Regions from separate parts of the Psychrilyobacter piezotolerans genome, predicted to be linked through region 1. Evidence: riboswitches for the same ligand, from Rfam matches in the RefSeq annotation. Region 1 holds a riboswitch; the other holds the start of a gene.

The links. Region 1 has a riboswitch for FMN ahead of DYH56_RS05345 (DMT family transporter). Riboswitches for the same ligand answer to the same signal wherever they lie in the genome.
Region 2: it holds a riboswitch for FMN, as region 1 does, so the genes downstream of both, ribH (6,7-dimethyl-8-ribityllumazine synthase) here and DYH56_RS05345 (DMT family transporter) in region 1, are expected to answer to the same signal.

Annotation. Positions count from the first base shown of each region.
Region 1 covers NZ_QUAJ01000007.1:25,839-40,995, reverse strand. The annotation lists gene DYH56_RS05395 (adenosylcobalamin-dependent ribonucleoside-diphosphate reductase) at 1-1,338, shown strand, start outside; gene aroQ (type II 3-dehydroquinate dehydratase) at 1,434-1,874, shown strand; gene DYH56_RS05385 (hypothetical protein) at 1,867-2,409, shown strand; gene DYH56_RS05380 (ATP-dependent nuclease) at 2,423-3,778, opposite strand; gene gnd (phosphogluconate dehydrogenase (NAD(+)-dependent, decarboxylating)) at 3,922-4,827, shown strand; gene zwf (glucose-6-phosphate dehydrogenase) at 4,838-6,343, shown strand; gene pgl (6-phosphogluconolactonase) at 6,340-6,984, shown strand; gene DYH56_RS05360 (DUF2628 domain-containing protein) at 7,035-7,520, opposite strand; gene DYH56_RS05355 (metallophosphoesterase family protein) at 7,502-8,251, opposite strand; gene DYH56_RS05350 (hypothetical protein) at 8,323-8,676, opposite strand; gene DYH56_RS05345 (DMT family transporter) at 8,806-9,714, opposite strand; FMN riboswitch at 9,883-9,995, opposite strand; gene DYH56_RS05340 (M48 family metallopeptidase) at 10,042-10,827, opposite strand; gene DYH56_RS05335 (cobyrinic acid a,c-diamide synthase CobB) at 10,858-12,174, opposite strand; gene DYH56_RS05330 (leucyl aminopeptidase) at 12,849-14,273, opposite strand; gene DYH56_RS05325 (precorrin-2 dehydrogenase/sirohydrochlorin ferrochelatase family protein) at 14,403-14,861, opposite strand.
Region 2 covers NZ_QUAJ01000019.1:27,491-42,647, forward strand. The annotation lists gene DYH56_RS10740 (MerR family transcriptional regulator) at 1-415, opposite strand, end outside; gene gltB (glutamate synthase large subunit) at 830-5,065, shown strand; gene DYH56_RS10750 (bifunctional 3,4-dihydroxy-2-butanone-4-phosphate synthase/GTP cyclohydrolase II) at 5,129-6,325, opposite strand; gene DYH56_RS10755 (riboflavin synthase) at 6,594-7,250, opposite strand; gene ribD (bifunctional diaminohydroxyphosphoribosylaminopyrimidine deaminase/5-amino-6-(5-phosphoribosylamino)uracil reductase RibD) at 7,262-8,353, opposite strand; gene ribH (6,7-dimethyl-8-ribityllumazine synthase) at 8,644-9,108, opposite strand; FMN riboswitch at 9,293-9,406, opposite strand; gene DYH56_RS10770 (outer membrane lipoprotein-sorting protein) at 9,564-10,349, opposite strand; gene DYH56_RS10775 (efflux RND transporter permease subunit) at 10,361-12,568, opposite strand; gene DYH56_RS10780 (hypothetical protein) at 12,628-13,854, opposite strand; gene DYH56_RS15995 (hypothetical protein) at 14,396-14,566, shown strand; gene mnmA (tRNA 2-thiouridine(34) synthase MnmA) at 14,644-15,157, opposite strand, start outside.

The DNA.
Region 1 (15,157 bases):
GTAAGAGCGCTCAATAATGTTTTAGATGAAGGTTTACCCTTACATCCATTAGAAGAGCAAAGGGAGTCTGTAGCCGACTGGAGGCAGATAGGATTAGGAATTTTAGGAGTAGGAGACCTGCTTATCCACCTGGATCTCAGATATGGTTCTCCTGAATCTATAGAATTTTGTGATACTCTGGGGAAAATTATTATTATTGAAGCCCTCAAAGAGAGTGCCCTCCTTGCGAAAGAAAGTGGAAGTTATCCTAAATTTGATTTAGAAACAATTTTAAAGTCACCATTTTTAATTGAAAACTCCGATGAAGAAGTTATGGAATTGATTAAAAAATATGGATTAAGAAATTCCCAGCTGCTTACCATAGCTCCTACAGGATCTATCGGCACTATGCTGCAAATAAGTACCGGGATTGAACCTAACTTTGCTTTTTCCTATACAAGAAAGACAGAGAGTCTGCATGGGGAAGATGTATTTTATGAAGTTTTTGCTCCCATTGCCAGGAGATATATGGAAAGGTATGATATCCAAAATGTAGAAGATCTCCCTGAATCCTTTATAACAGCTCAAAATTTAGACCCTGTTGAAAGACTGGAGATGCAGGCTGCCTGGCAGAACAGAATAGATGCCAGTATCTCTTCTACTGTAAATCTGATAAATAAAACTACCACAGAAGAGGTTGAAAATATATATCTAAAAGCCTGGGAATTAGGACTAAAAGGAGTTACTGTCTACAGGTCTGGATGTGCCCGGGAAGGAATCCTCACATTGGAGGATGAGGCGGCAGAGGAAACCGCAAAACTATCCAGGGGAGAGTTGAAAAGGATAGCTGAAGATACGATATATTACCCTAAAAATTTACGAATTGGCTGTGGAAAATTAAAGGTGATGATTGGATATTCTCCAAGTGAAAACAAGATCCAGGATCTGTATGTAATAAGGAGCGGATCTGGAGGTTGTGAAAAAAACATTCAAGCTGTAGCCATATTTATGTCAGGGATGCTGAGGTTAGGAGGAAATTTATTTATGCTGGAAAAATCCATTGAAGGTATCAGCGGCTGTCCTGCTTTTGCCGGGGGAAATGCTGTAGGAAGAAAACTATCTAAGGGTGATACCTGTCCACTTGCGATCCTGAATATATTAAAGGAATTTGAAGATGAGATGGGGTTAAAAGATTATGAAGCAGCACAGGTTTTTATAAAGCAGAAAGAAGAGAAGTTCAATGAAGAAGTTGATGAACTACACAGGCATGAGGCAATCTGCCCTGAATGTGGGGAAAAATTGGAGATCTCTGGAGGATGTTATTCCTGCAGAGCTTGTGGATATTCAAAATGTGATTAATTTTTGATTAAGTTGAAAACCTCCTGCTTTTATAGTATGATATAAAAAAACAACGTGACGCTGCATTCAGTTAACAAAAATAGTAGGAGGTTTTTATGAAAATTTTAGTTATAAATGGTCCCAATATAAATATGCTGGGAATCAGGGAAAAAAAAATATATGGAAATCTGTCATATCCTAAATTAATAGAGATGATAGAAGAAAAATCTAAAGAATTAAAGATACAAATTGAGTGTTTTCAAAATAATATTGAGGGTGAAATAATAAATAAAATTCAAAGTGCATATGCTGAATATGATGGTATTATAATCAATCCCGCAGCATATACTCACTATAGTATTGCCATCCTGGATGCAATTAAATCCGTTTCAATCCCGACAATAGAAGTTCACCTCAGTAATATTCATTCTAGAGAAGAATTCAGACATCGGTCTGTTACAGCTTCTGCCTGTATAGGTCAGATATCTGGATTTGGTCCTTATGGGTACCTTATGGCACTAGACTATTTTAAAGAGATGGGAGTCATTAATGAATAAATTTATAATCAAGGCAGATATTATCTTTATAGTTTTATTTATTGGATTTCTTTCATTTTTTACATTCTTCAAGATAAAAAATAACTATAGTCTCTCATCCTTATCCAGTACAAATAAGAATCTTACCTTAGTTAGAAGGTCTATCGATGAATTTTATAGCACTTATGAGAGATACCCCAGTGAAAATGAGATAAGGGGGCGCGATGAAGATAGAAAGTTCTTCTCTATTTTAGCCGATAATACTGGCAGTGGTTTTAATCTTTTAAAAAACTTCAAATTTCCAGTCACTCCTAAATACACAAAAGAAGTAGATGGGGTATCTGTAGAGATAGAAACAAGTAACAACATTAAAATTTGTAATAGATTAGAAAATTTAGGCTTAGCTAATGAATTCTATACCTCAAATGGAGGATGGATATATTCACCTAAAAACGGGGAGTTCAGAGCAAATCTTCAAGATGGTCAGGCTAGAGATAGAAAGACCGCTTCCAGCAGACCCAAGTGGGGTAACGAAATAGATTGGTATTATAAATAGGAGGGCAGCCCTCCTATTTATATATCTTTAAAATCTTCTTTTTTAAACCGTCGGGAACTATATAGTTCTCGCCGGAAATATTTTTTATAGCAATAAATGGTTTATTTTTATAATTTTTTTTAATCCTATCCTTTCCTTCCAGTTCCTCCTCTATATCATTTGTGAACTCCACAATTTCTCCTATGTTTTCATGGATCAATTGTTTCAGATATTTATTGTCACGCCTGCTTTTTATCTTACTCTCATAATCTCTCCACAGATGCTCATCTTTATCATACACAGCTACATATGGTATTTTATATTCATTCAATAACCTTATAAATTGAGGAATACTGCTCTTACTTCCGCACTCAACAATGGAGTACTCATACTTATACACTCCTAATTTTTTTGCTAAAAAAGGTATGATAATCTTATCGGTCTGTCCCTCTACTAAGATCACTTTCTTGGCAAAGAAAAGCTCTCCCCTGTCAGGATTCATCCAATAGTTCATATTAAAATTTTTTATCTCGTCTCCTTTAAATAGATCCCCCTTATGCTGCATCACGTGGGTTCCATCATCATTTTTTCTAACTAAACATATAGATTTATAATTATTTAACTCTATAAATGAACTAGAATGAGTAGTCACATAGATCTGCCCGCCATATCTGGCAATATTTGTCATAACAGAATGCAGTTCCCTTTCAGCCTGTGGATGAAGGTAAAGTTCAGGCTCCTCATACATGATAATCGTATTTCCCAATAGATTATACCGGGTACTCTTAGTCACGCTGGCTATTCTCCTCATCATCCTGAACATTACTTCTCTCTGAAGACCTCTGCTGGCATACCTTTCCTCCAGATACTGCATCTCTAAATCTAACTTATCTATTAATTTTTCTACATAAACAAGTTTATTGTTATTAGTTAAGACCAATATAATTTTTTCATATATATCTAGGATAGTCTTATTGGACGAAGCAGAAAATGAGGGAATAAATATTATCTCTATATTTTCCCTTATATAATATTCTAAGTGTTCTGACAAAGGGTGAAATTCATTGTTATTTTTATAAAAATATTGTTTTTTGTCCGCTGAAAGAACTTTTTTTATGACAATTTCATCTTCTGTATTTTTAATATCCTTAAAAACATTTAATTCCTTCAATCGCAGGCTGTCAAAGGTGATAATAAGCTCTGTAGGAATATTCATACGATAACTATGTTTATTTTTAAATATAATCTTGTCAAAAAATAGGAGTATCGCAGATAAAATATTTGATTTACCGTGATTACTCTGCCCTATAAATAATAAGAAGTTTTCAAACTCTATATGAGTTTCATCTATAGATTTCCAGTTTTTAATTGTTAAGTTTTTAATATGCATCTTTCTCCTCCTATCATTATTTAAACCTATTACTAGTATACCTAATGTTTCCTTGAAATGCCAGAAATACTAAATTTTAAAAGGTTTTAAAAGATTCCTTCAGTATATAAAAAGAAACTATAATACTACTAGGAGGTAGAAATATGAAGATAGGCATCATAGGTTTAGGCAAGATGGGGGGGAAGATTGCCCTGAGATTGTTAAAATACAATCATGAAGTTTTTGTATACGGACACCATCGTGATAAGATTGATCTTATGGTAGAACATGGAGGAGTGGGATTCAATCATATGGATGATTTGATTGAGGAACTGAATACCCATGAAACCCCTGTAGTTTGGGTTATGATTCCATCTGGGGATATTACAAACAATGTGTTGATAGAACTTGGGGAAAAATTAAAAAAAGGGTCTATAGTCATAGATGGGGGGAACTCCAACTATAAAGAGAGTGTCAATACCGCAGCTTTATTGAAAGAAAGATCTATAAATCTATTGGATATAGGCACCAGTGGAGGACTTTGGGGATTTGAAAACGGATATTGTTTGATGGCTGGAGGAGAGAGAGAATCCTTTGATATAGTAACACCAGTCTTAAAAGATCTAAGTGCTCCAGGGGGATATGAATATATGGGTAGGAGCGGCAGCGGTCACTTTGTAAAGATGATACACAACGGTATAGAATATGGGATGATGCAGGCCTATGCTGAAGGGTTTGAAATATTAAAATCCAAGGGAGAGTTCCATATAAATCTTGATAAGGTTGCCAACGTATGGCAGCACGGAAGTATTATCGAATCTTTCTTACTAAATCTAACTAAAGATATGTTTAAAGATGATCCTGATCTAAGCAGGGTCAAAGGCTGGGTGGAAGATTCAGGAGAGGGCCGATGGACGGTATTAGAAGCTTTGGAAAACAATGTTTCTGCACCTGTCATTACCCTATCCCTCATGCAGAGATTCCGTTCCAGAAAAAAAGAGACTTTTACTGATAAAGTTTTGGCAAGTCTTAGAAATGAGTTCGGTGGACATAGTATAAAGGAGAAGTAGGAGGAATAGGATGGATTTAGAGATGAAAACATTATGTGAACCAGATGGTATTGAGGTAAATACCCAGCCCTTTGTTTTAATTATCTTTGGAGGAGGAGGAGATCTAAGCCAGAAAAAACTATTGCCATCCCTCTATAACCTCTTTAAGTTAAATAAATTAAATAATGACTCCTATATTCTCTCCTACGGTAAGAAGGAGAGAACACAGGATCAGTATAGGGAACTGGTAAAAACTTCCATTGAGAACAGTTTTCAAGGGGAAAAAGTTAGGATCGAGGATAGTTTTTTAGAAAAATTTAGTTATCTCAGTGGAGATTCTGAAAAGTTAGAGGAGATCGATGAGATAAATAAATACATTTGTAACTTTGAGGGTATCAAAAAATATCAAATAATATTTTATCTGGCAACTCCTCCAAATTTAGCAAAGAACATCTTAAACCTAATTCAAAAATTAGAACTGTGTGATAAACATTTTGTAAAGAAGATTGTCATGGAGAAACCTTTTGGGGTAGATACAGAATCTGCGGCAAAGCTAAATAAAAATCTCAATGAAATATTTAAAGAGGAAGAAATATACAGGATAGATCACTATCTGGGGAAGGAAACCGTTCAAAATATCTTATTTTTCAGATTTGGAAACAGTATCTTTGAACCTCTATGGAATAGAAGTTTTATAGATCATATTCAAATTACAGCAGCGGAAAATATTGGGATAGAATCTCGTGGAAATTTTTATGAAAAAGCCGGTGTATTAAAAGACATCATCCAAAACCATATGATGCAGCTTATAGCTCTGGTAGCTATGGAACCTCCGGCTAACTTTGAGGCTGACTGTATAAGGGATGAAAAAGTAAAGATATTTAAAAGTATTTCTAATATGACCGATGAATATATGTCAGAAAACTTGGTTTTAGGCCAGTATGGAACCGGTAAAATAAACGGTGAAAATGTTGCGGGATATCGAGATGAAAAAAATGTGAACAGTGATTCAAATACCGGGACTTTTTTCTCCGGTAAATTTCATGTGGATAACTGGCGGTGGGCAGGAGTTCCATTTTATGTAAGGGCAGGAAAAAGATTGAATCAAAAATTAACTGAAATAGTTATAACTTTTAAAATACCACCATTAAAATTATTTGGGAATGCCTGCAGAGATATGCTGGCCAACGAGCTTGTTTTTTCTATCCAGCCTGAAGAAAAGATATCCCTATCAATAAACATGAAATATCCAGGAATGGAAAACTATCCCCATCCAGTAGAGATGAACTTCAATTATTCTAAATTAGACACCATATCTCTTACTGCCTATGAAAGGCTGCTGGTTGACTGCATAAAAGGAGATTTAACATTATTTTCAAGGCAGGATGGTATAGAAGAGATGTGGAGAGTATTGGATCCTATAGTAGCTTATTTCAATAAAATAAATTTTAAATTCCCAAATTATTCTGCTGGATCTTGGGGACCTGAAAAAAGTAAATTACTACTTGAAAAAGATGATCGGAAGTGGAGAATATGATGCCTATAAAAATATTTGAATCTGAGAGATCCATGGCTATAGGCGCTATAGATATAATTAAGTCTGAATTACAGAAAAAAGAAAAGTTATCCATAGCTTTTTCCGGTGGGAAAACTCCCGTCAGATTCTTTCAATTGCTGGCTGCAGAAGATATAAACTGGAAAAATATAAATATTTTTTTAGTGGATGAACGGTGGGTGCCATTAGATCATCTGGATAGTAACTATTGTCTAATTAATATGTTTTTGTTAAAACATATTACTATTCCCAATGAAAATATCCACCATATAGATTACTCCCCATCTATAGAGAGATCCAGGAAAGAGTACGAAGATGAGCTTTTAAAATATTTTAAAGGGAATATCATATTTGATCTAATATTTTTAGGAGTGGGAAATGATGGACATACTGCATCTATCTTTGAGGAAAATGAAGCCGGTTTACTAGAGGATGTTATTGTGACATCTAGCAGGAGTCACCCATATAGGAGGATCTCCCTGGGGATGAATGTAATTAATATGGCTGAAAGAAAAATATTTTTATTGGGGCCTGAAAAAATATCCATTATAGAGTCGACTATTTCTAAAAACCTGCCTGTATCTAAGGTAGTAGATCCAGAATTTTTATCTTATATAAAATAAATAAAAACAGCAGGAGAGCAGTTATATAAATGCTTTCCTGCTGTTTTTAATCACAGACTCAATATTGTATTTAAAGCAAAATAAACGACAATTCCAACTATCACAGCTCTCTTGTCTGTTCCTCCGATGGACTTCATTTCTTTTACCGTCTCTTCACTAGAAACAGGCCTGCTTTCTATAATAGTTTTTGATTTTAAGTATCTCCTGTATACAAGATTATGAAGCAGCCCTCCTGAAAGTAATCCGATAAACAGTGATGCTCCTCCTATCATTTCAGCTAGATTTGGCATATATTTACTTGCGAGACCTCCCAGCATATGAACCAATAAAAAATAAGATATCCCCTCAAGATAGCATTTTCTATACAGTAAATACAGCCAATTCCCTATAAATGCCCACCAGGACCATTTCCATGAAAATCCTCCTGAAAGATCCCCCTTTTCAAATGAATCCTTATACCAATCTAAAGTTTTTTTCGTTTTTTCCAAACTTTCTTTCTCGCCAATATAGGCACTTATTAATCGATCTCTGTCCACTGTCCTTCCTCCTTATGCCGTTGATATCTGGCTGTCTTTAGTTCTTTTATATATTCTGTTTTTTTAGGCATATCTGTAGCACTTGCATCAGCTATAGATTTTTCTACATCATAGGGAACTCTCACTAAGGATGTCAGTATAGGTGATGATATCTCCGACTGATAATGCCCTTCTATTATAGCATAAGATGCTTGAGGAATCTCCAATGGATTTCCTACACTACCTACATTAAATAAACTTTTCCCTTTAAAGTTATCTATAAAAGCTCCATGAATATCTCCATATCCCACTATATCCGAAGGTTTTTTTAAATCACTGGGAGATTCAAATAATTTCATTTTTTCATCCAAAGTATTGGTAATATATGTTCTATGAAAAAGATCTTTGGGTGAGGCATGGAATAATCTTACTAATTTACCACTGATATAAAATTCTAAATACAGAGGAAGATTTTTCATATACTCCAGCCTTTCTTTTCCTAATTTATTTTGATGCCATTTTAACTCCTTAGAAATATGTTCTTTAGTAACATAATAATCCCAGTTTCCTTTGACTACCCATTCACAATTTTCTCTAACAGTATCAACTACACTTGCCGAACTGGGGCCTTTACCTATAAGATCTCCTAAACAAAATATTCTTTCTATTCCCCTATTTTTTATATCTTCCAGTACCGCTGAAAGAGCGGGAAGATTTCCATGGATATCTGAAATAATGGCTATTTTTTCCATTTTTTCCCACCTCCTACTATGCTTATACAAAAAAAACTGCAATTACCTGCAGTTTTTTACTTAATCATCTATTATTTTTTTTCTCCGAATAATTCATCCCTGTTATTGTCTAAAAATTCCTCTAATTTTAAAATCCTTCTTTTGGATGCATTGTGCTTATGAAATTTATAGAGGAAATCATTTACAACATCTTCCCTGGTTGACAAAGAAAAATCTGAAAAAATTCCCCTTAAAACATCGCTTCTTTTTAAAAATTTGAGGTTTTTCTCTTTTTTTATATTTGTTAAATGTCTTTCAAAGCTAAAAGGCAATTCTTTTTGAAAACGTCTAAAATAATGATAGACAATGTTGTCATTAAAATCTTCAAAGTTATTTTTATTAATTTCTTGCACTAAATCTATTACTTTTTCCCATTTCTCAGTCATAATATCCCCCTTGTTGGTGTATAATATAAAACCTGCTACTATTTATATACCTCAGTTTTAATGATTTATCAAGGAATTAATTTAGAAAAAAACCACCTATTAGTGAATTTAAATAGATGGTTTATATATTTAGTTTACTTTTAACTTGGTTATTTTAATTATGGAAAAAACCATAACACTCATACTTACCCATTGAAACGGGGATAAGACACTTCCGTTGAAGAGGTAGTCGAATAAGATACTTGAGATGGGAAATGAAAGTTCACAAATGGTAGCTACATTTGCTTTTACATGCCGCAGTCCGTAATAATATATAAATGCTGCTCCACTTCCGCTGGTTAATCCAATTATTATAAAGATCTGCCAGTTAAGAGTGGTTATTTTTGAAAACTCAACTAAATTATCGCTTAAAACATTTACAACTGCAAGAATCAGTGTTGTGAGTCCATATCTAAAAAACAGCGTCTGTTTATGTGTAATTGTAGACACCATTCTTTTCCCGAAGACAGTGGAACTTCCAAATGCAAATGCTGCAACTATGGCATACATTGATGCTTCCAGCATATTCTGATGGTCAACAGAAAACGGATTACTAAATTCAAAAGTTAAAAAATAGCCGGCAAATAAAGCTAATACAGCCCATACAACAAATTTTCTTGCTATCTTCTCTTTGAGAATAAACCTGGCTAAAACAATTGCAAATACCGGCTGTAATTTCTGCAGGAGTGTTACTATTGTTAGATGCTGAAAATTCAATAAAAACAGTGCTTTTACTATGGACAATGTCCCTATTACTCCTCCAAAGAGTGCTACTAAAGTCATAAATATATAGTCATACTTAGTAAACTTTTTTAAAACTCTATACTCCTTATAAAATATAAAGTTCATCCCTATAAAGGGCAGCAGATGAAGCATAAACACCACAAATTTCGTATCAAGATTATACAGGCGTGGTGTAAGAACTATCCCATCTAACCCCCATAAAGTAGCAGCTAAAACTATTGCCAGCCCGCCTATTTTAGTCTTTCTTTCTTCCATTTTCCCTTCCTCCTAATAAAAAAGCAACGTGACGTTGCATCCAGATAAACACAATTCAGATTTTATAATTTTTTATTTTTTCAATAAATTTTATAATCTCCTAAACAATAAAAAATACCCCAAGTAAACTTAGGGCATTAAAATTTAGGATATTTATTCCAATTTTTTAAATAACTTCTATCATCCAGACTCTACTGTCGGTATCAGAATTCCACTGATTCGGCCTAAGCTCGCGGACTATCACCGCCGGTAGGGAATCACACCCTGCCCCGAAGTTTTATACAACTTATAATTGATTATAAACTATATCAATTTACTCTGTCAATTTTATTTATTGTAATAAGTCATGGCTTCAGGAAGATATTTCCCTATATCCTCTATCCTATGCTCATGAGATGGATGGGTGCTCAAAAATTCATTCCCTCCATCACTGCTAAGTTTTGCCATTCTTTTCCAAAATTCTATGGCTTCTTTAGGGTCATATCCTGCCATAGCCATAAAAATCAACCCTAATCTGTCTGCCTCTAATTCATGCTTCCTGGAATAACTTAAGATCCCCAGATTAGTCCCTACTCCATAAGCCTGGAGTGCCAAATCACTTGAAATAGAAGTTTGTACATTGGACAAACCTAAATTTAGAAGATTAGCACCTGTTTGTACCGCTATTTGATGACTCAATCTTTCAGAGCCGTGTCTGGCTACTGCATGGGCCACCTCATGCCCCATAACTACTGCTAACCCCAGCTCATCTTTTGTTACAGGCAGAATCCCGGTATAAAAAGCTACCTTTCCTCCTGGCATACACCAGGCATTTATATCTTTTCCATCTACCAGGTTAAATTTCCAATCATATCCCTCAAGGAGGTCCTCCTGCCCCTTTTCTTTAAAGTATAACTCTACAGCCACAGAGATATTTTTACCAACTTTTTTTACTAATTCCGAATTTTTATTGTTTAAAGGCGGATTTTCCTTTAAAAATTCCTCATACTGCTTCTCACTGGATACAATGATGTCACTTTCATTCACCAGCATTAATTGATTTCTTTCTGTAACTGGTACATTACTGCAAGATATAATAAATATTAAACTAAATAATAATACTAATTTTTTCATTTTCTTCCTCCCTAGTTGTCTTTTTTTTGATCATCTATCAAATAAGTTCACAAACAGATCTAAATTTCCATAGAAATGGATGTGGGGATATCCTGCGATAATCTTATCCTTCTCATAGCCGCACGACCATCTTCTTCCATTTTTTTTCTTCAGTTCAAAATATAGGTTTTCCTCATCTATATCATAGATATCCGAATAATGAAATTCATGGCATCTGCCGATTATTCCATCTTTACTCTCGTAGTCCACATATCCAAACCTTCCGATATTAAGCCGCGGTTTCATCTCTACCTTTATATCTAACAGTCCGCACATATGATCAAAATTCCCATCCAGCTGCTCTATCCCCTTTGTAAGGTACATGAACCCCCCACACTCAGCATAGACAGGGATCTCCTTGGAAGCTTTTCTTATATCTTCCATCATAGAGCTATTCCCGTATAATTTTTTAGCAAATATCTCCGGGTATCCTCCTCCTAAATATATATAATCCAGATTAGGAGGCAGATGAAAATCATTTACAGGAGAAAATTCCACTATCTCCATCCCTGTATATTCCATAAGTTTTAAGTTTTCGGAATAGTAAAATGAAAATGCCCTGTCCTTTGCTACTCCTACCCTCTTCCCTTTAAACCTGTCTTTCAGATATTCCGCTGGATTTTTAAGTTCAACCGCCTCATTTCCATCCTCTGCAATCTCTAATATCTTATCTAAATCTATATATTTTCTTGCCATATCCTTTAATATCTCGATCTTTTCATTTAAATCCTCTATTTCACTGGCCTGCTGCAGCCCAAGATGACGCTCACCTATAGATACCCTGTCATCCTTCGGGAAATATCCCACACACGGGATTTTGGTGTATCTCTCTATCCCTTCTTTCAAAAGGTTATATAATCCTTCACTTCCGACATTATTTAATATAACCCCTCTTATCTTTACCCTGGGGTCTAAATTTTTAAATCCCAGCACTGTAGCTGCTATACTTGTGGAACTACCCTTTCCACTGACTACCAGTATTACAGGAATATCCAGAATACGGGACAGATGAGCACTGCTGTAGTTATCCAGTTCATGGTTCAATCCGTCATAGAGGCCCATAACCCCCTCTACTATACTGATATTTTTAGTATTTTTAGAGAATATATATTTTACTGCATCCTCACCCATCATAAAAAGATCCAAGTTGTTGGACGGATTTTTAGTTACAAATTCATGAAACTTTGGATCGATATAATCGGGCCCTGCCTTAAATGGTGATACCCCTTCTAAAGCACCCATTATAGCTGTACTAATTGTTGTTTTTCCTGCTCCGCTGGATGTCCCTGCAATAAGTATTTTTTTCATTTTTCCCCCTATTTTGGAAGGATATATATCCCTCTAATCTTAATACTAAAATTATACAATTCCTTGGAAATTTTTGCAAAGATTAATAAAAAAAATGACTTTTACCTCCTACTCCATGTTTTCTCTCGGCTATCGCTAGTTACCACAAATAAATCAATAGAACGCGGATTATATCTGATCATAGCTCTGGTTATCGCTGATCTAAAACCTTCCTCTGTCACGGATTACACGAAGAATATACAAGTATTAAATTTTCTTATAATTAGAAAAAAATTTAAATGTATAAAACTCTTACAGCTATAGCACGAAGTCTTCTTATTTTTCCTTAGGTTTTAAACTGAAGTTTATAGTCGTTCCGCTTCAGCAGTATTGTTCCTACAATGACGATCGTGACTTACTCTACTAAGACAACATATAAACTTCCGGCTCTTTTTGGATACTTATTTCTAGCTGTTGAGAAAAAGTATCTCGCTCCTTTAGGAGTGAAACATGTTTTCATGAACCCTGTTAATGGCGGAACCCTAAAAAGGAAGAGGGTATTTAGAATCTTATTTTTGTCTAAACTTCCTACTTACAAATAAAAAAACCTCCCTAATTAATAGAGGATCCTCTGTTAATTAGGGAGGTTAAGTTAATTTAACCTAATTTCCCAATAAAATAATTTTTATCTTAATTTACTTCTTTAAATAATAATTATAAAGAGTTCTTACTATTTGTCCGGTTCCACCGTGGGTATAATAACCATATGGTGCATCTGTAGATGATGTCCCTGCAATATCAAGGTGCATCCAAGGAGTCTCCCCTACAAATTCCTCTATAAACATTCCTGCTGTGATACTTCCGCCAAATCTTCCCCCTGTATTTTTAAGGTCTGCTATCTTAGATTTATAAAGTTCCTTGTATTCAGGGAAGTTAGGTAATCTCCAAACTCTTTCACCTGCTATTTCAGATGCTTCCTCTAAGTGTTTATACATCTCATCGTTATTTGCCAGTACACCTGTTGTAGTCATTCCCAGAGCCACCAGTACCGCTCCTGTAAGGGTAGCTACATCTATTACTTCCTTTACGTTTTCATGATTGATGATATAGTGCACAGCATCGATAAGAGTCAATCTTCCTTCAGCGTCTGTGTTATCAACTTCTATAGTTTTTCCCCCCATAGACCCAATAATATCTCCAGGTCTATAAGCATTTCCACCAATTGAATTTTCACACGCAGCGATTACAGTTACTATATTTTTCTTTACTTTCATCCTGGAAAGAGCGCACATAGCTCCTATTACAGTGGCAGCTCCCCCCATATCTGTTTTCATATTAGCCATTCCTGCACTGGGCTTTAATGATAATCCACCTGTATCATATGTCAAACCTTTTCCTACTAATCCATGGATCTCTGTAGGATTAGATGGATCTCCCAGATGTCTCATAATTATAAACTTAGGTCTTTTCTCAGCAGCCCTGGCTACCGATAAAAATGCTTCCATCTTTAATTCTAATATCTTATCTTCATCAAATATTTCTACTTCAAACTCATACTTTTCCCCTAATACTTTAACCTCGTGAGCTAAACTTTCAGGGAAAATAACATTTGCAGGCTCATTTACCAGGTCTCTGGTTAAAATTACAGATTCCGCTAAAACAGTTCCCTCACAGATATCCGTTGTATCTTCCTCTACAAAAATATCAAAACTGCACTCTTTCTTCTCTTTTTTATCTGTTTTATATTTATTGAAATCATATTTAGCATAGTGGGCAGCTTCTACTACCTGGGTAACTTCTACACCATGAGTTCCTATTAAGATTTCTCCATCCAGATCTTTGAGAGCCTTATGGAAGGCATCTATAACATCATAGGTCTTTAATTTTTCTCTTTTCCCAAGACCTATATAAGTTATGTTAACTAATTTTCCCTTATGCATCAATTCACAGCTAATAGATGTATTCTTTTTACCTGTAAATTCTTTTTTCTCAATCAATTTTTCTAAAATTATCCTTTCTTCGATTGTTAATTTATCATAGACCTTTACTTCCCCTTCAAATTTTGGCATAACATACGCATCATAGATCTTATTAAAATCCTTTACTAATTTAATATTCATAATTCCCCCAATTTTAATCGTTTTATTTTATCTTTGTCTATTCTTAGTATAGTATATCTAAACTATATAAGCAAGTATAATTGTAATGATTATAAAAAAAGCTCCAGTATTAAAACTGGAGTTTTTTCTTTAATTACTATTAATTTTTTCCTCCACAGCTTTTTTCAGTTCCAATGCTCTTTTAGGGTTTCCTTCATCTGTTGAAATAGCTACCTGGAAATCTTCCCCTCTATGAACAGCACAAAATCTTGCATTGAGATCTTCCTTAGTTGTTATATTATTGACTAAGGTATTCTCTGAGTCTCCTAATTCATAGATTTCCTTATTCAATTCTTTATTGTCTGTAGCCCCTACGACTAAAAATCTCCCATGGATATCGCTGTTCCTGAATTTTCTAGGAGTTAATTTAATACTTTTTTCTTCTACCAATTCATAAAACTTTTCATCCCTGATCTCTGGTGTGATAACCTCTATTCGGGCTCCGTAGCTAAGGAGGGTTTTTACCTTTCTATAGGCTATCTTTCCCCCACCTACTACCAGGATATCTTTTTTTTCTAAATCTACAAAGATTGGAAAATATTTTTTCATTCTGACTCCTTATTTTTTTTATTAGGAAATTTCTTTTTGCCACCAATCTACACCAATAACTAAAAATCAGTAACAAATAACGGCTCACTAAAACTCTTGACGCAGACTAAATTCTGACATTTAAATACAGACTAAAATCTGATTTTTGTCACGAATTACACGAATCATTATAAGTTAAACAGTTTGAATTCTGAGTTTTAAATTATAAATATATCTGTGATTATCTTTATTTTATCCGTGTGTGCATAAGCATCAGCGTTCTATTCCTTTTTTAAGTTATTGGTTAACTTATCGGG
Region 2 (15,157 bases), on a different contig from region 1:
AAGGACATCGTAACAGATGAAGGCTGTTTAAAGGGATTCCTATCTTTATTTTTGAGTTATCCTCCTGTGAAAGTAAGTTTCCAATCTCCTTATTAAGTTCTTTATCCATTTGTCTTAGAGATTCGATTTCTTCTTTTATTTCCTTGCTTTTTTCCAGATAGTATTTTTTATATAAATAAGAACTGGTTTTTGAATCGAGGTTTCCTAATCTTTTGGTTAAAATAATACTTTTAATTTCACTCAAAGTAAACTTTAAAGATTTTAGACGCAGAATCTGGTTCAACGTTTTCTGGTCATTTTCTGTGAAATCATATTGATTATTTATTTTTTTAGGATTAAGAATTCCAAGGCTTATATAATACCTAATCGTGTCCTTAGTAAGGTTATTATTTTCTGTAAAATTTCCTATTTTCATATAGTTCCCCTTATATGCATATTTGTAGAAGCTTTTTTATTTCGATGTTCATAAAGTTCCAATTCTTTTAAAAGGCTCCCCCTTTTTTAGCTTCATTATATATATATGATTATCTCTCAAGTTTGTCAAAAAAATGTTTTTATTTTTAATTTTGCAATATTATCTATTTTAAAGGTGTCGCGGCGACATTTTTCTTCTTTCAAAGTTTCTCCTTTATTTCAAATATTTTTTCCCCGACTATGATAAAATTGCTTAAATAAAAAAATTAATACTTTTATAAAAAAACAATTGACATTACCATTCAAAAAATATATCATTAATGAATAAATCATTCAATATATATATGTAAAATGTATAAATATAATATGATTATACTATAAATGTAGGTAGAGACTTGAAATAAAGGAGGAATTTATGAAGGAACATTCAAATTGTGGAATAGGAGTAGTAGCTGATATAAACAATATCCCCCAGCACCAGATAGTCAGAGAGGGTATAAAAATATTAAACAGGTTGGAACACCGGGGAGGAACTTTAAGAGACGGCAGTGGCGACGGCGCCGGTCTTCTGGTTCAGATCCCCAGAGAATTTTTTAAAGAAAAAACAGGTATAGACGGTGATTATCATGTGGCTATGACATTTCTTCCTAAAAATGAAATTTTAAGAAAAACCTGTATAGACATAATTTTAGAGGAGGCCTCTTCTGCCGGAGCGTTTATCCTGGCTGAAAGAGAAGTCCCTGTAAAGGAGGAGATTCTTGGAAGTAGTGCAAGAAAATCTCTTCCATATATATATCAATATTTTATAGAGATCCCTCAAAGTAAAAATAATTTTTCTGCATATACTCTCAGAAGAAATATAGAAAAAAGGATTTCTGCTGAAGGAATATTCAAAAAAGACTTTTATTTTGCTTCCTTTTCCAATAAGACGGTAGTTTATAAGGGACTTATTACTCCCAAACAATTCAATGATTTTTATACAGACCTCTCCGAGGAAAGTTTCAAATCTGCCTATGTAATGATTCATCAGAGGTTCAGTACAAATACCCTCCCTTCATGGGATCTGGCCCAGCCATTCAGGATTTTAGAGCACAATGGAGAGATCAACACAATAAATGGTAATACAGCCTGGATAGAAGCCAGAAAAAATGATACTTACTCCAAAGAGTACCTAAAAGATGAGATAGAAAATATATTTCCCCTTACCGGTTCTGAAAATTCCGACAGTGCCAATCTCGACAGTGTGGTGGAATTTATGATGTATACAGGGAAAAAACTCCCTGAGATAGTTACTACCCTGGTTCCCCAGGCGTGGGAAAAAAATAATAATTTAGAAAAAAACTTAAAAGAATATTATGAGGCTAAATCTTTGGTAATGGAACCCTGGGACGGACCTGCGGGACTTATTACATCCAATGGGGATGAGATCTTTGCATCCCTGGACAGAAATGGTCTGAGACCTATGAGATATACAATTACCACGGATAATAAACTCATTATCTCTTCAGAGATGGGAGTGCTGGATACAGATTTTTCAAAGATTGCCTGTAGCGGTAAGTTAAGTGCGGGGGAATTTCTCCATTTAGACCTTATAGAAAAAAAACTTCTGACCAGAAACGAGATAATAGAAAGGATCATAAGTACTACAGATTACACTGAAGAGATAAAAAATCTAAAAAAATACAGCAGGGCAGAGGAAATGAAGGCTCATATGGAGATAGGGGAGATAGAAAATCTTTTAGACCGATATTCATATACCAAGGAAGATATAGATATGTCTATAGAGCACCTGGCTATAGAAGGGAAAGAAATGGTAGCATCTACAAATTACGATGCGCCTCTGGCTGTCCTGGATGAAAAAAATCCCAGATTATTCTTTGATTATTTCAAGCAGAAATTTGCCCAGGTAACCAATCCTCCGACGGATTCCATCAGGGAAAAATCAATATTTTCTATCACTTCCCATTTTGGAGGGAGAAAAAATATTTTGGATTCCACCGAAGACAGGGGAATTATCCACCAGTTTACCTCTCCCATAGTGGAAAATAAATATATAAGTGGGTTAAAAAAACAAAACTCAGCCGTAATTTCAACGGCATTTGAAAAAAATATGGAAAAATCCTTAAAAGAGATCGTAGAAAATGCCCTGTCAAAAGCAAAAGAAAATAAAAATATCATCCTGACCGACAGAGGAAGCAAAAGATCCATTCCTACATTACTTGCCATATCCGCAGTACATCATGCCCTTGTGAAAGCAGGTTTGAGAGGAAGAATAGGACTGGCTGCAGAGAGTGGCGAGATCCGTGAAATTACCCACTATGCCCTTCTTATCGGGTACGGGGCAGATCTTGTGAACCCATATCTTGTATTGGAGTATCTTGCAGTTAAAGAACTGGACACAGCTAAATATTTAAAAGCAGTAGATGACGGGATACAGAAGATAATGTCCAAGATGGGAATATCTTCCATAGCATCCTACAGGGGAGCTAAAATATTTGAAGGGATCGGTTTATCCCGTGAACTCTGCAGTAAATATATGGGAAATACATCTTCGGATCTTGACGGACTGAATATAGAGGATATAGAAAAAGAAGTAATCCTCAGAGAAGAAGCTGGATATTCCCACAGGAAAAGCATTGGGGAGTTTATCTCTTTAAAAAATGGACTAGCTCATAAAAATTCGTATGATATGGTAAAAAAACTCCAGGAGGCAATATCTTCAAAGGACTATATGAAATATAAGGAATACAGCGACAGTTTCCATAGGGTAAAGGGAACACTGAGGGATCATTTCAATTTGAAAAATAATCCTATTCCATTATGGGAAGTTGAATCTGAAGAAGATATATTAAAAAGATTTGTAGCAGGAGCAATGTCCTTTGGAGCTCTTTCCAAGGAAGCCCATGAGACTATAGCTATGGCATTTAATTCCATAGGAGCAATGTCAAATTCCGGTGAAGGGGGGGAAGATAATGACAGACTGAGGGATAACCGTATATCCCAGGTAAAGCAGGTAGCCAGCGGAAGATTCGGTGTAACAACAAACTATCTTATGCATGCCAGGGAACTTCAGATAAAGATGGCTCAGGGAGCAAAACCCGGGGAGGGAGGACATCTTCCGGGGCATAAGGTAAGTGAGATTATAGGAAAAGTAAGAAATACAGTTCCCGGAACAGATCTTATCTCGCCGCCGCCCCATCATGATATCTATTCCATAGAGGATCTGGCTCAGCTGATATTTGACCTCAAAAACTTAAACACAGATGCCAGGGTAAGTGTGAAACTGGCCAGTGAAAAGGGAGTAGGTATAATAGCCAGCGGGACAGTAAAAGCAGGGGCAGACAAGGTCGTTATATCAGGATCTGACGGGGGAACAGGAGCGGCAGTTTCTTCATCTATGAAATTTGCAGCTACCCCTTGGGAATTAGGACTTTCAGATACCCATAAGGTGTTATGTGAAAATGATCTGAGAGATCTGGTTAAACTCCAGGTAGACGGAGGAATAAAAACAGGATACGATATTGTTGTAGCAGCTCTTCTGGGAGCAGATGAGTATGCCTTTGGAAGCGGACTCCTTGTTGCTGAAGGATGTATCTTCTGCAGAAGGTGTCATACCAATTCCTGTCCTGTGGGAATAACAACCCAGAAGGAAGAATTGAGGAAAAAATTCACCGGGTCGGTGGAAGATATCATCATATATCTAAAATTTATAGCTAGTGAAATAAGGGAATTACTGGGATCCATAGGAGCTAAAAGTCTAGAGGAGATAATTGGAAGATCCTCTTTATTATCCTCCGATTTGGGTTCTGGATATAAAAAATCTAAATTAAATTTTGATCCTATCTTCAGGGAGGTTAGAAGCCAAAAAGAATACTGTGGGAATATCAATACAGTGGATCATCTAAATGAAGTGATATGTCAAAATTCAAATCACGGAAATTTGGAATATCACGGAATAATTGATAATACAAACAGATCTTTTGGGACTACAATAGCTGGAAAAGCTCAGTTAGAGGCCTTTGAGAATAATGGAAAAACAAATTTAAATATAAACCTCAGGGGATATTCGGGACAGAGTTTTGGAGCCTTTGCTGTGAAGGGACAGAAAATAACCTTAGAGGGTTATGGAAATGACTATGTAGCCAAGGGTCTCTCCGGGGGAACAATCATAATTAAAAAACCTCAGGAAGCAGATTACCCGTCTGATATGGGATGTATTGCCGGAAACACAGTATTATATGGAGCTACAGGAGGAGAATTATACTTAAACGGCAGTGCAGGAGAAAGATTTGCAGTGAGAAACTCCGGAGCTTCTGCTGTGGTAGAAGGTATAGGAAACCATGGGTGTGAATATATGACCGGCGGTCACGTTGTTATCTTAGGAAATACAGGAAACAATTTTGGAGCAGGAATGAGCGGAGGAACAGCCTATCTGTTGAAAGAAAAATTTTTAGAAGGTAATATAAATATGGATATGGTGGAATGCTTTGATATAAATGAAAAGGACCTGGGAATATTAGAAGATCTATTGAAAAAACATCTGGAATATACAGAAAGTGAGATAGCAGAAAATATCCTAAAAAAAGGTTTCAAAAATAATTTTATAAAAATAGCCTCCAAAAGATATCTGGAAAAAACAAGGAATATATAAATAAGTAAAAAAGACAGATATTTTTTAATATCTGTCTTTTTTATCTACCAATTGAGACCCATTTTATACCTCTTCCAGCATATGGTCTAATTTTTCTTTCTTAGTTTTTAAATATCTTTTATTCTCTTCATTGGGTGTAATTTCGATATTTTCTCTCTCTACAACATCTATTCCGTAAGATTTTAGTCCTTCTATCTTCTTGGGATTATTTGTCATAAGTTTAACCGATTTTACTCCTAAATCTTTTAATATCTGAGATCCCAATACATAATCTCTTAGATCTGCTTCAAATCCCAGTTTTTCATTGGCTTCTACAGTATCCAGCCCTTCATCCTGCAGATTATAAGCCTTCATCTTATTATAAAGACCGATACCTCTTCCTTCCTGACGCAGATAAAGGATAACTCCCTCTTCTTTCTCATCTATAGTTTTCATAGCCTTGTGTAATTGGGAACCACAGTCACATCTACGGGATCCCAATACATCTCCTGTAAAACATTCGGAATGGATCCTTACCAATACCCCTTCCTTACCCTTTACATCTCCCTTTACCAGGGCAATATGCTCTTTATCATCCAGGCAGTTTTCATAGGCATGAAGATTAAAATCTCCCCACTGGGTAGGCATCTTGGCTACTGCCACTTCGTTTACTAAAACGTCATTTTCTTTTCTATATTTTATAAGATCTTCTATACTTACAAGTTTTAAATTATGCTTTTTGGCAAAGATCTTCAGGTCATCTAACCTTGCCATAGTACCGTCGTCTTTTAAAATTTCACAAATTACACCCATCGGCTTCAGCCCTGCTAAACGTGCAAAATCTACAGATGCTTCTGTATGACCGTTTCTGATCAGAACTCCACCATCTTTAGCCACAAGGGGAAATAGATGTCCCGGTCTGTTAAAGTCATCAGCACCTTTATTTCTATCGGATAGATCTTTTATAGTCTGTACCCTGTCTCTGATGGATATTCCTGTAGTAGTATCCTTTGAATCTACAGATACTGTAAAGGCTGTCCCATGGGGATCGGTATTATTTCCTACCATTTGATTTAACTTTAATTCCCTGGCTCTCATTCTGTCCATTGGAATACAAGTAAGTCCTCTGGCATGAACTGCCATAAAATTAATGGCATCATAGGATACCATGTCCGCAGCCATTACTATATCCCCTTCATTTTCTCTGTCTTCATCGTCTACTACAATTATCATCTTTCCCTGTTTTATATCTTCAATTGCATCTTTTATATTATCTAACATAGTTATTTTCCTCCTAAACTTTTATAGATGTTACACAGATTTTTTTTGCCACCAATCTACACTAATCGATATACGAGTATTAAAATTAAGTGTACCTAAAACTTAATAAAATAATTTAAATGTATTCAATTTTATTAGTGATAATTGGTGTTTATTAGTGGCTAAGTTTTTTGGGTTATCAATTGTATATTTTATTTTTTCTCCGTATGCCTTAGTGTCCTCTTTTCTTTGTGATTAATCTTTTTTAGTTTTTACTTCTTACCTGGGTCTAATAAAATCCATTTTCAGCTAAAAAACCTTCTGTGATCTTACTTTTTTTCTCAGTGACAGGACTCTCCTTAAAGTTCATCATCCTCTCCACATATTTCCCGATGAGATCGGTCTCTACATTGAGATAATCTCCTACACTTTTGCTCCCCAAAGTTATCATCTCCTGGGTATGAGGAATCAGGGATACACTCAAGAAATCATCTCCAAAATCTACTACAGTCAGACTGGCTCCATCCAGGGTAATTCTGCCCTTTTCCACAACATATTTCATAAGTCGCGGCTCTATCTTTACCACATAGATTTTTGCTATTCCATCGGAATAAATATTAGATATCATTCCTTCACCATCTACATCTCCCGTTACCAGATGCCCTCCCAGGGGAGTTGCCAAAGTTATAGATTTTTCTAAATTTACACGATCTCCAACCTTTAATCTTTTAAGGTTGGTTCTTTTTACACTTTCATGCATTATGTCGGCTTGGAAATAATCTCCGCCTATCTTAGTAGCAGTCAGACAGGTTCCATTGGTCGCAATACTGTCTCCTAATTTAGCTCCTTCGATTACTTTTTCACACCTCAGTGTTATTTTAAGTGAAAGATCTCCTGTTTCCAGACCGATTACTTCCCCCATCTCCTCTACTAATCCTGTAAACATAATTTTTCTCCTTATAAATTAAATTCTACTGCTACATTATCTCCATAGACTTTAAACTTCACATCTTTTAACTCTATACTCTCTTTCATGGTTCCTATATTAAAACCGCTTATAAATGGTATGGCACCATTATCTCCTGTTATTTTTGGAGCAATGAATATCTCTCCTCCATCCAAGGCCTTTTCTTTAAAAGCCATGGATATCATGGAATTTCCGCCTTCCAACAGGATGGAATCTATTCCTGATTTACCGATCTCTTTTAATATATCTTCCATTAAAAATCGATTTCCATCTAAAAATATAAACTTCACCTTATAATTTTTTTCGAATTTCACATGTTTTTCACTGTGGATATTCCCTTTGGAAGTGATTATTATAGATTTATTGTCACTGTTATTCTGGATAAAATTATAATCCTCCGGTGTTTTTAAGCCCGGATCCACAACTATTCTATGGGGGTTATTTCCTCCCTCTATCCTTGCATTCAGTCTGGGGTTATCTCCTAAAAGGGTGTTTATCCCTACCATTATTCCCATATATTTATGCCGAAGTTCCTGTACCCTGGCCCTTGATTTTTCATTGGAGATCCATTTGGAATCCCCGCTTTTAGTGGCTATCTTTCCATCCAGGGTGATGGCACACTTTAAAAATAAATAGGGAATCTTTTCCTCTATATATTTAAAAAATACAATATTTTGTTTTAAGGCTGCATCTTTTAAAACATTAATTTTTACTTCTATCCCTGCATCTTCTAAAAGTTTAACACCTTTCCCTGCTACCAGGGGATTGGGATCCAGAGCAGCGATCACACATCGTTTAATTCCCATCTTAATTATTTTTTCAGCACAGGGAGGAGTTTTCCCATGGTGGGAACACGGTTCCAAAGTCACATAGATAGTAGCTCCAGAAGCTTCTACCCCGGCCTCATCCAATGCAAAAACTTCTGCATGGGGTCCGCCATATTTTTTATGGTAACCCCTTCCAATTATTTTACCAGCTTTTACAACTACCGATCCTACCATGGGATTAGGATTTACATTTCCCTCACCTAGGGCAGCCAGCTCCAGGGCTAATTCCATATATTTTTCGTCTAAATTCACCACAGTTAACCCTCCCCATTTTTTATCCTATTTTTACCACCAATCTACACTAATTTTCTCCAATCTTTTAATCTGTGTTAGTCTGCGTAATCTGCGACTAAAAATTCTTTTTTTTCTTTGTCACCAATTAAAATCTTTCAACACAGAGATTCACTGAGTTTTCACTTAGAGTTTCACAGAGCTTTTTTATTAGTAATTATTCACTTTATCTCCTGATACCTCTTTTTCCTTCTATATAACTCTGTTACTTAAATTTTCAATTTTTCATTATCCATTTTCAATTTTCCTCTTCCTTATCCTATTGTGTTGATCAGATTTACCATCTCTATAGCTGATACTCCTGCATCAAACCCTTTATTCCCTGCTTTAGTTCCTGCTCTTTCTATAGCCTGCTCTATTGTGTTAGTTGTTAAAACTCCGAAAATCACAGGAATTCCAGCATCCATAGATACAGTTGCTATTCCTTTAGATACTTCTGCACATACATAGTCAAAATGAGGTGTTGATCCCTTTATTACTGCTCCTAAAGCTATTACAGCATCATATTTTTTAGTTTCTACCATTTTTTTAGCTATCAGCGGCATTTCAAATACTCCCGGAACCCATGCCATATCTATATTTTCATCATTTACACCATGTCTAACCAGAGCATCCTTAGCTCCTCCTAATAATTTAGAAGTGATAAATTCATTAAATCTTCCGCATACTATTCCTACTCTGATGTTTTCTCCGTTAAAATTTCCTTCAAATGTTCTCATAATTTTTTCCCCCGTATATTTTATTTTTTTTTATAAAAAAAGCCTCAAGTTTTTTACTTGAGGCTTTGGACTTTTAATAATTTTCATTAATTCATAATTTTGTTAACAACATTTTTCTCTGAGCTTATTAAGAATGCAGCAAAAAGAAAAAATGCTTTTAAACTTTATAAATTAAAATTTTATTAAAAAACTTCTTTCATCCAGACTATCACTGTCGGTACCAGAATTTCACTAGTTCAGCTTACGCTCGCGGACTATTACCGCCGGTAGGGAATCACACCCTGCCCCGAAGTTCATATTCAATTTTATAATTGATTATATCCTTAATTTCTTTTCCTTGTCAAACATTTTTTTTATTAATAATTTAAGACAAACAAATAAATAACTTAATCTATCCGACTTGTACAAATTTTTACTGAAAAAAAATCTTCAGCATTAGCCGAAGTTTTTTTTTCTCACTCCCTTTTCAGGTACCTGAAGGAAAAGTACTCATCCTTTACATCTCTGTTCAAGACTATTTGGTCCGTTATCATCTCCGAAACTCTTTCATTTTCCAGGTTTTTCATGACCATATGTGTCAATCTGTACCTTTTTTTTTCCAGGTCCACCTCTTTTATGGAAAGGACGCTAAACTCTTTTCTGGGCTCACCGTCAAAGTTGTAATACAGGGCCCTTCTTATGATAAAATCTTTTTTAGATATGTAGATAATCTTTTTTAAAAAATCGTACTCTTCCTCTTTCTCCTCATTTATGGGCACCTGTTCTATCTCCCAGCAGGCTTCCCTGTTGACCATTTTTTCCCCCGACAGCTTGAAATTGAAGTCGGTGATTTTAATCCCACCTATGTCTGCATAGGTAAACTCCGACCCCATGAAGCTGTTCCCTTTTTCAGATGAAACAATCCTCCTTATCTTCCTAAGTGACGGGAGATACAGCCACTGGTCATTGTCCTTTGAACTGTCATAGTTGTATGTCAAAAAACTTGTTCCCTTTATCTCCCTTGGTTCCAAAAACCTCATGAGTATCTTATTTGTTTCCCCCTTGTCATAGAGTTTGGTGACTGCTGCAATTTTTCTGACCCTCATGTTTCCCCTGTTGTCGTAGATCACAAGCCTCATGACGGCTTCTGAACCATCCAATTTAAGTTTTTCTTTATAAGTATCCACTATTTCATCAGCTGTATAATTTTGACCAAAACTCATGTTGAAAATTAAAAAGAATAAAAATAAAAGTTTCTTCATGGCATTTCCCCCTATCTTAAAAATTTTGGATCGAACACAATACACATGGCAGGAAGAGTTACAATAGCAGCTATAAGACAGGTTGTGATAGACACCACCACAAGGAACCCGAAGAACTGTACAGGGAGAAAGTTTGAAAGCAGCAGGGCCAAAAAACCTACTATAACGGAGAGGGCATTGAATACAATTCCCCTGCCCACTGTGGTAAGGGTCTTTTTAGCAGCCTCCCCACTTGTTTCCCCCATTCTTTTATACACCCTGTACCTCCATAAAAAATGGATTGTATAGTCCACCCCCACCCCTATCATTATCGAGGTTAGCATTACGGTGACTATGTTTAACTCTATTCCAAAATATCCCATGAGACCGAAAAGTACCAGGATGGCAGAGCATATGGGGATTGTTGAGAATAGTCCTGCCCACATAGACCGGAATAGAAATCCTACTATAACAGCAACTACCGTCATAGACAGTGCAAGGCTCAGCAGCTGCCCCCTTACAACGGCTGTCACAAGCTCTGCAAGTATATCGCCGAAGCCGCCGATCAGTTTAAAGGGTGAATTTTCAAACTCGATATCATTCTTTATGACCCTTAATTCATCCTGTATCGCCTTGACACTTTTACTGGCTACCCTCTCTGTAATAAGGGCATTTTCATAGTTAAAGTCAATCAACTTTTCAAGATCCTCAGGGTCTCCACTCATGGAATAGAGCAGATAGTACTCTGAGATTGTTCTTGTGTTTTCAGGCACCCGGTCAAATTCCGGGTCGTCGTTATTTAGGACCTTGTTCATCTTTCTCATTACATCGGAAATAGAACTAACACTCCCCACTATCTCCCTGCTCTCCATTTTTTTGCCCAATGTATCCAAATCTTTCATTATCTTTGGATCTTTTAGATCTCCACTTGCAAGTACGGATATTGTGGTGGAACCGCCAAATTTTTCATTTATAAAGTTGTCCGCTCTGACAATGGGGGAGTGTTTTGGAAAATAGTTTACCGGATTTGTGTCCACAACAATCTTGAATATTCCCAGGGAAGCCAGCACTACAAAGACTGTGCTGGCGAAAATAACTTTTTTGGGTTTTTCAGCCACTGTATCTGCCAGGATTTTCAGGATTTTTTCAAGGGGGGACCCCCTTCCTGTTTTTTTACTCTTAGGTTTTGATTTTGGCAGTATGGCAAGGAATGCAGGTATGAATACCAGACTTGAAAACAGAGCAAATGCAATACCTATAGAAGCAAGTATCCCCAACTGTTTTGCAGGGACTATTATATGGGTTGCCAGACAAAGCAGTCCGGCAATTGTAGTGAGACCAGCTGCAATAACAGGACCCCCAAGTGATTTAAGAATTTTTTTGATTAACTTTTCTTTATCCATATCCGGGTTTTCTCTCAGTTCAAACTGGTATTCTGCAATAAGATGGATGCCGTAATCATTTGCAATTGCAATCAGTATAACCGGTAATATAATGGTAATAAACTGTATCTTCCAGCCAAATAGACGTATTGAACCCATGGCAATTGAGATTGAAAGTATTACAACTACAAAGGGAAGTAGTACCCCCTTTAACTCCCTAAAGCAGACATATAGAAAAATCAGCATGATGAGTATCCCCACAGGCATAAAGGTTTTTATGTCTTTTCTCATGTATTGAGAGACAAGAGACCTGATATATGGCAAGCCAGCGATCTCTACCTTTTCCTTTCCTGGGTATTTTTCAATTGTCTTTTTTATCTCCCCTACTATATACTCATCATTTATATTTTTCTCCACAAAAACCACTATGGAGGCTGCATCGAAATTCTTGGATACCAATGACCCGTAAACCATATCATTTTCAACTATATGTTTTTTCAGCTCTTCAAAATCGGATTTTTTTCTTGGTATTCTTTTTAAGAAGGGGCTGATCAGCAGCGCCCCCTTTACAGACCTTATGTCATTTGTTTCAGAAAGGCTCATTATTCTGTCAACACCATGGATCTTACCCAGCTCTTTTGAAAGATCCTTTACCCTTTTTAATGTGTCCCCATTTAATATGTTGTCTGTTTCCAGGCCTATCATTATTATCTCTGTCCCGCCAAAAATCTCCTCTATCCTGTCCAGCCTCAGTCTGGATGGCATATCATCCGGGAGCTGGCTTTTTATATCGGCATCGAACTGGGTCCTGGGGATGTTTCTGGCAAATACAAGTCCGATAACTATAAAAAAGGCCACAAGAAACCACCTGTACTTTATATAAAACTTAGAAATTTTTCCCCACATAGCTTTCACCCCTAGAAATTTAATTTTATCTCTGCATAACAGCTTGTCTTCCTATCCCCGATTAGGTCGAAAAGGGTACCACTATCCCCTAAAAATAGATCTGCCCCCACTGTGAGTACGAGGTCATCTGTGATATTATATTCAGCTTTTATCCTGGTAAAAAGCTCTTTTGTGTCTATGTTGTAGTTTGTCAGGTTCTCCAATTTAAGAGTTTCATAGAAGAGATCCCAGGAGAGTCTGTAGACAAGAGAGTTTTGCAGTTTTTGGGTCTGCCCGGCAAGGACAGAGTTAAACCTCTCTATTTCACTGGAGTATTCCCCACGAAAATCAACTACATAGGTTCCCATATACTGTAAAATCAGATTAAGATCCTTTGCGATCTCCCTGTCAATACCCATTATATATTCTATTTCAGGATTTGGGACATAATCCTTCTTCCTATAATTTTTTGTATGTTTGTAAGCAAATTCACCCCTGAATCCATAGTCCCCTAATGTTGTTGCAAAATCAGCCCCCAGCACATCATACCTGTAGGGCTTTTTTACCCTTTCCCCATCTATCACAGCAACCCCAAATTCCGGGGAATAGCCATGAAAATAGGAGATCGATCCGTCAAATGCAGGATCCTCAAATGTAAGCTTTAAGGCTTCGGAAAATTTTTCCTCATATTCACCCTCTGGCAGTTCTATGGGTATTTCTGAAAACTTATATCTGGGTATGAGAACGCCCTGCAGGGTGAATGGGTAGAAATTATAGTCGGTTTTTGCCATGAAGTTTGCCAGTCTCCTGTCATCCTCCTGGGGAGAAAAGAGACCCAGGTCTTTAGGATTTAGGTTATCAGTTGGGTTTACCCCATCACCTCTACCCCATACAATCACCTGTTCCCCCACTCTAAAGTCAAATTTATCCAGATAGATGTCCAGATACCCTTCCCTTATAGACACCATGTCCTCCTCCGACTTTATCCTCAGGTCCACATATGCCATTCCGATTTGCTCTCTGGGGATCTTAAGCTGCAGTGAGGTTTCAAAATATTGATCAGCTACCTCACCATCCTTCTCCAGGAAGATATCTCCCCGGACATATCCTCCCAAATCATATTTTGGTCTTCCCTCATCACCTTTTAAAATCGAACTTTCAAAATTCCCTGTTTCTTCAGAGATTGCAGACTCAAAAAGCCCATTTTCCCCTAGAAGAGAAGTGCTTAGCGTGATAAAAAGCAGAAATATATTTTTCAAACTATCCACCTCCCAAATAAAAAATAAAAGAATATCTAAATTTTGTTTTTAAACGTTAGTTTTATATACCTAATTTAAGTATATAATCTTTTTTATAGTTTTCAATAAATTTAGTTTATTTTTTTTATTTGTAAATAGTTAGTAATATTTTGTCATCTCATGCATTATTTCGATGACTTTCGGCACACTTTGAAGTTAGGTTAAAAACGAAATAGTTAATTTGAAATAAAGGAAAATCTTATCTTATCGAATAAATAGTAATATATCAAAAATTAATCTTAAAAAAAAGTGAGCTATTCACGACGAGAAGCAATGAGTATTTTAGAGGATACCCTATTGGCGGAGCTGTTGGTGATACCTTAGGTCTTTTTTACAAATAACAATCAGGTTAAACAATCATTAAATATTAAAAAAAATTAATTTTATGGAGTGTAAATTTATAAAATTTTTAATGGAGTTTTAATTTTATTCTATCTATTATAGGTGGTATACTCGTATTGAGGAGATATTACCTTAATTACTTTCAGGAGGTGTCTATAAGGTGAAAGCGTTTCTTATATTGAAAAAAGGTGAAAAAATAATACAAAACTTTAACAACAAAACATTACTTCTAGCTTCTATCATATCTTGGAATAGAAGTTTTGGAGACTATGATCCTATGAAAATAATCATGGCTCTAGACGGCAGCGGACAGATAATTTTTAGTTCTTAATTTTTTATAATTTTAAAAGCCCAAGTCTTTAGACTTGGGCTTTATTATTGGAAATAATTTTAATTTTTTAAATCTTATTATTTAACTATAAATCCACTGGCCATGACTTCACCATCATAATTATAAAGTACCACACCTTGCCCCGGAGTTATAGCTCTAACCTTCTCTTGCGTAAAATCTATCTTTATCTTATCATTTTCTAAAACCTTTACAGTACAAGGATGAAATTTATCCCGAGATCTAGTCTTTGCTCTCAATTTCATATTTTTTAAATCTTCTATCATTTCGCAGCCCAAAAGATTTATCTTATCGGCTATCAAATATGAACTGAATAATTCTTCATTATTTCCAACTATCAAACGATTTTTTTTCCCATCTATCTGAACAACATAAAGCGGTGTAGGGTAACTGATTCCCAGGCCTTTTCTCTGCCCAATAGTATAAAAACTAACTCCTCTATGCTTACCTATTACCTTTCCGTCTGTTGTAACAATCTCACCTTCACATGTGGCTTTACCATCTGTCAGCTCATTTAAGAACTCTCCTAATTTACCATCTTCTACAAAACAGATCTCCTGACTGTCTTTTTTA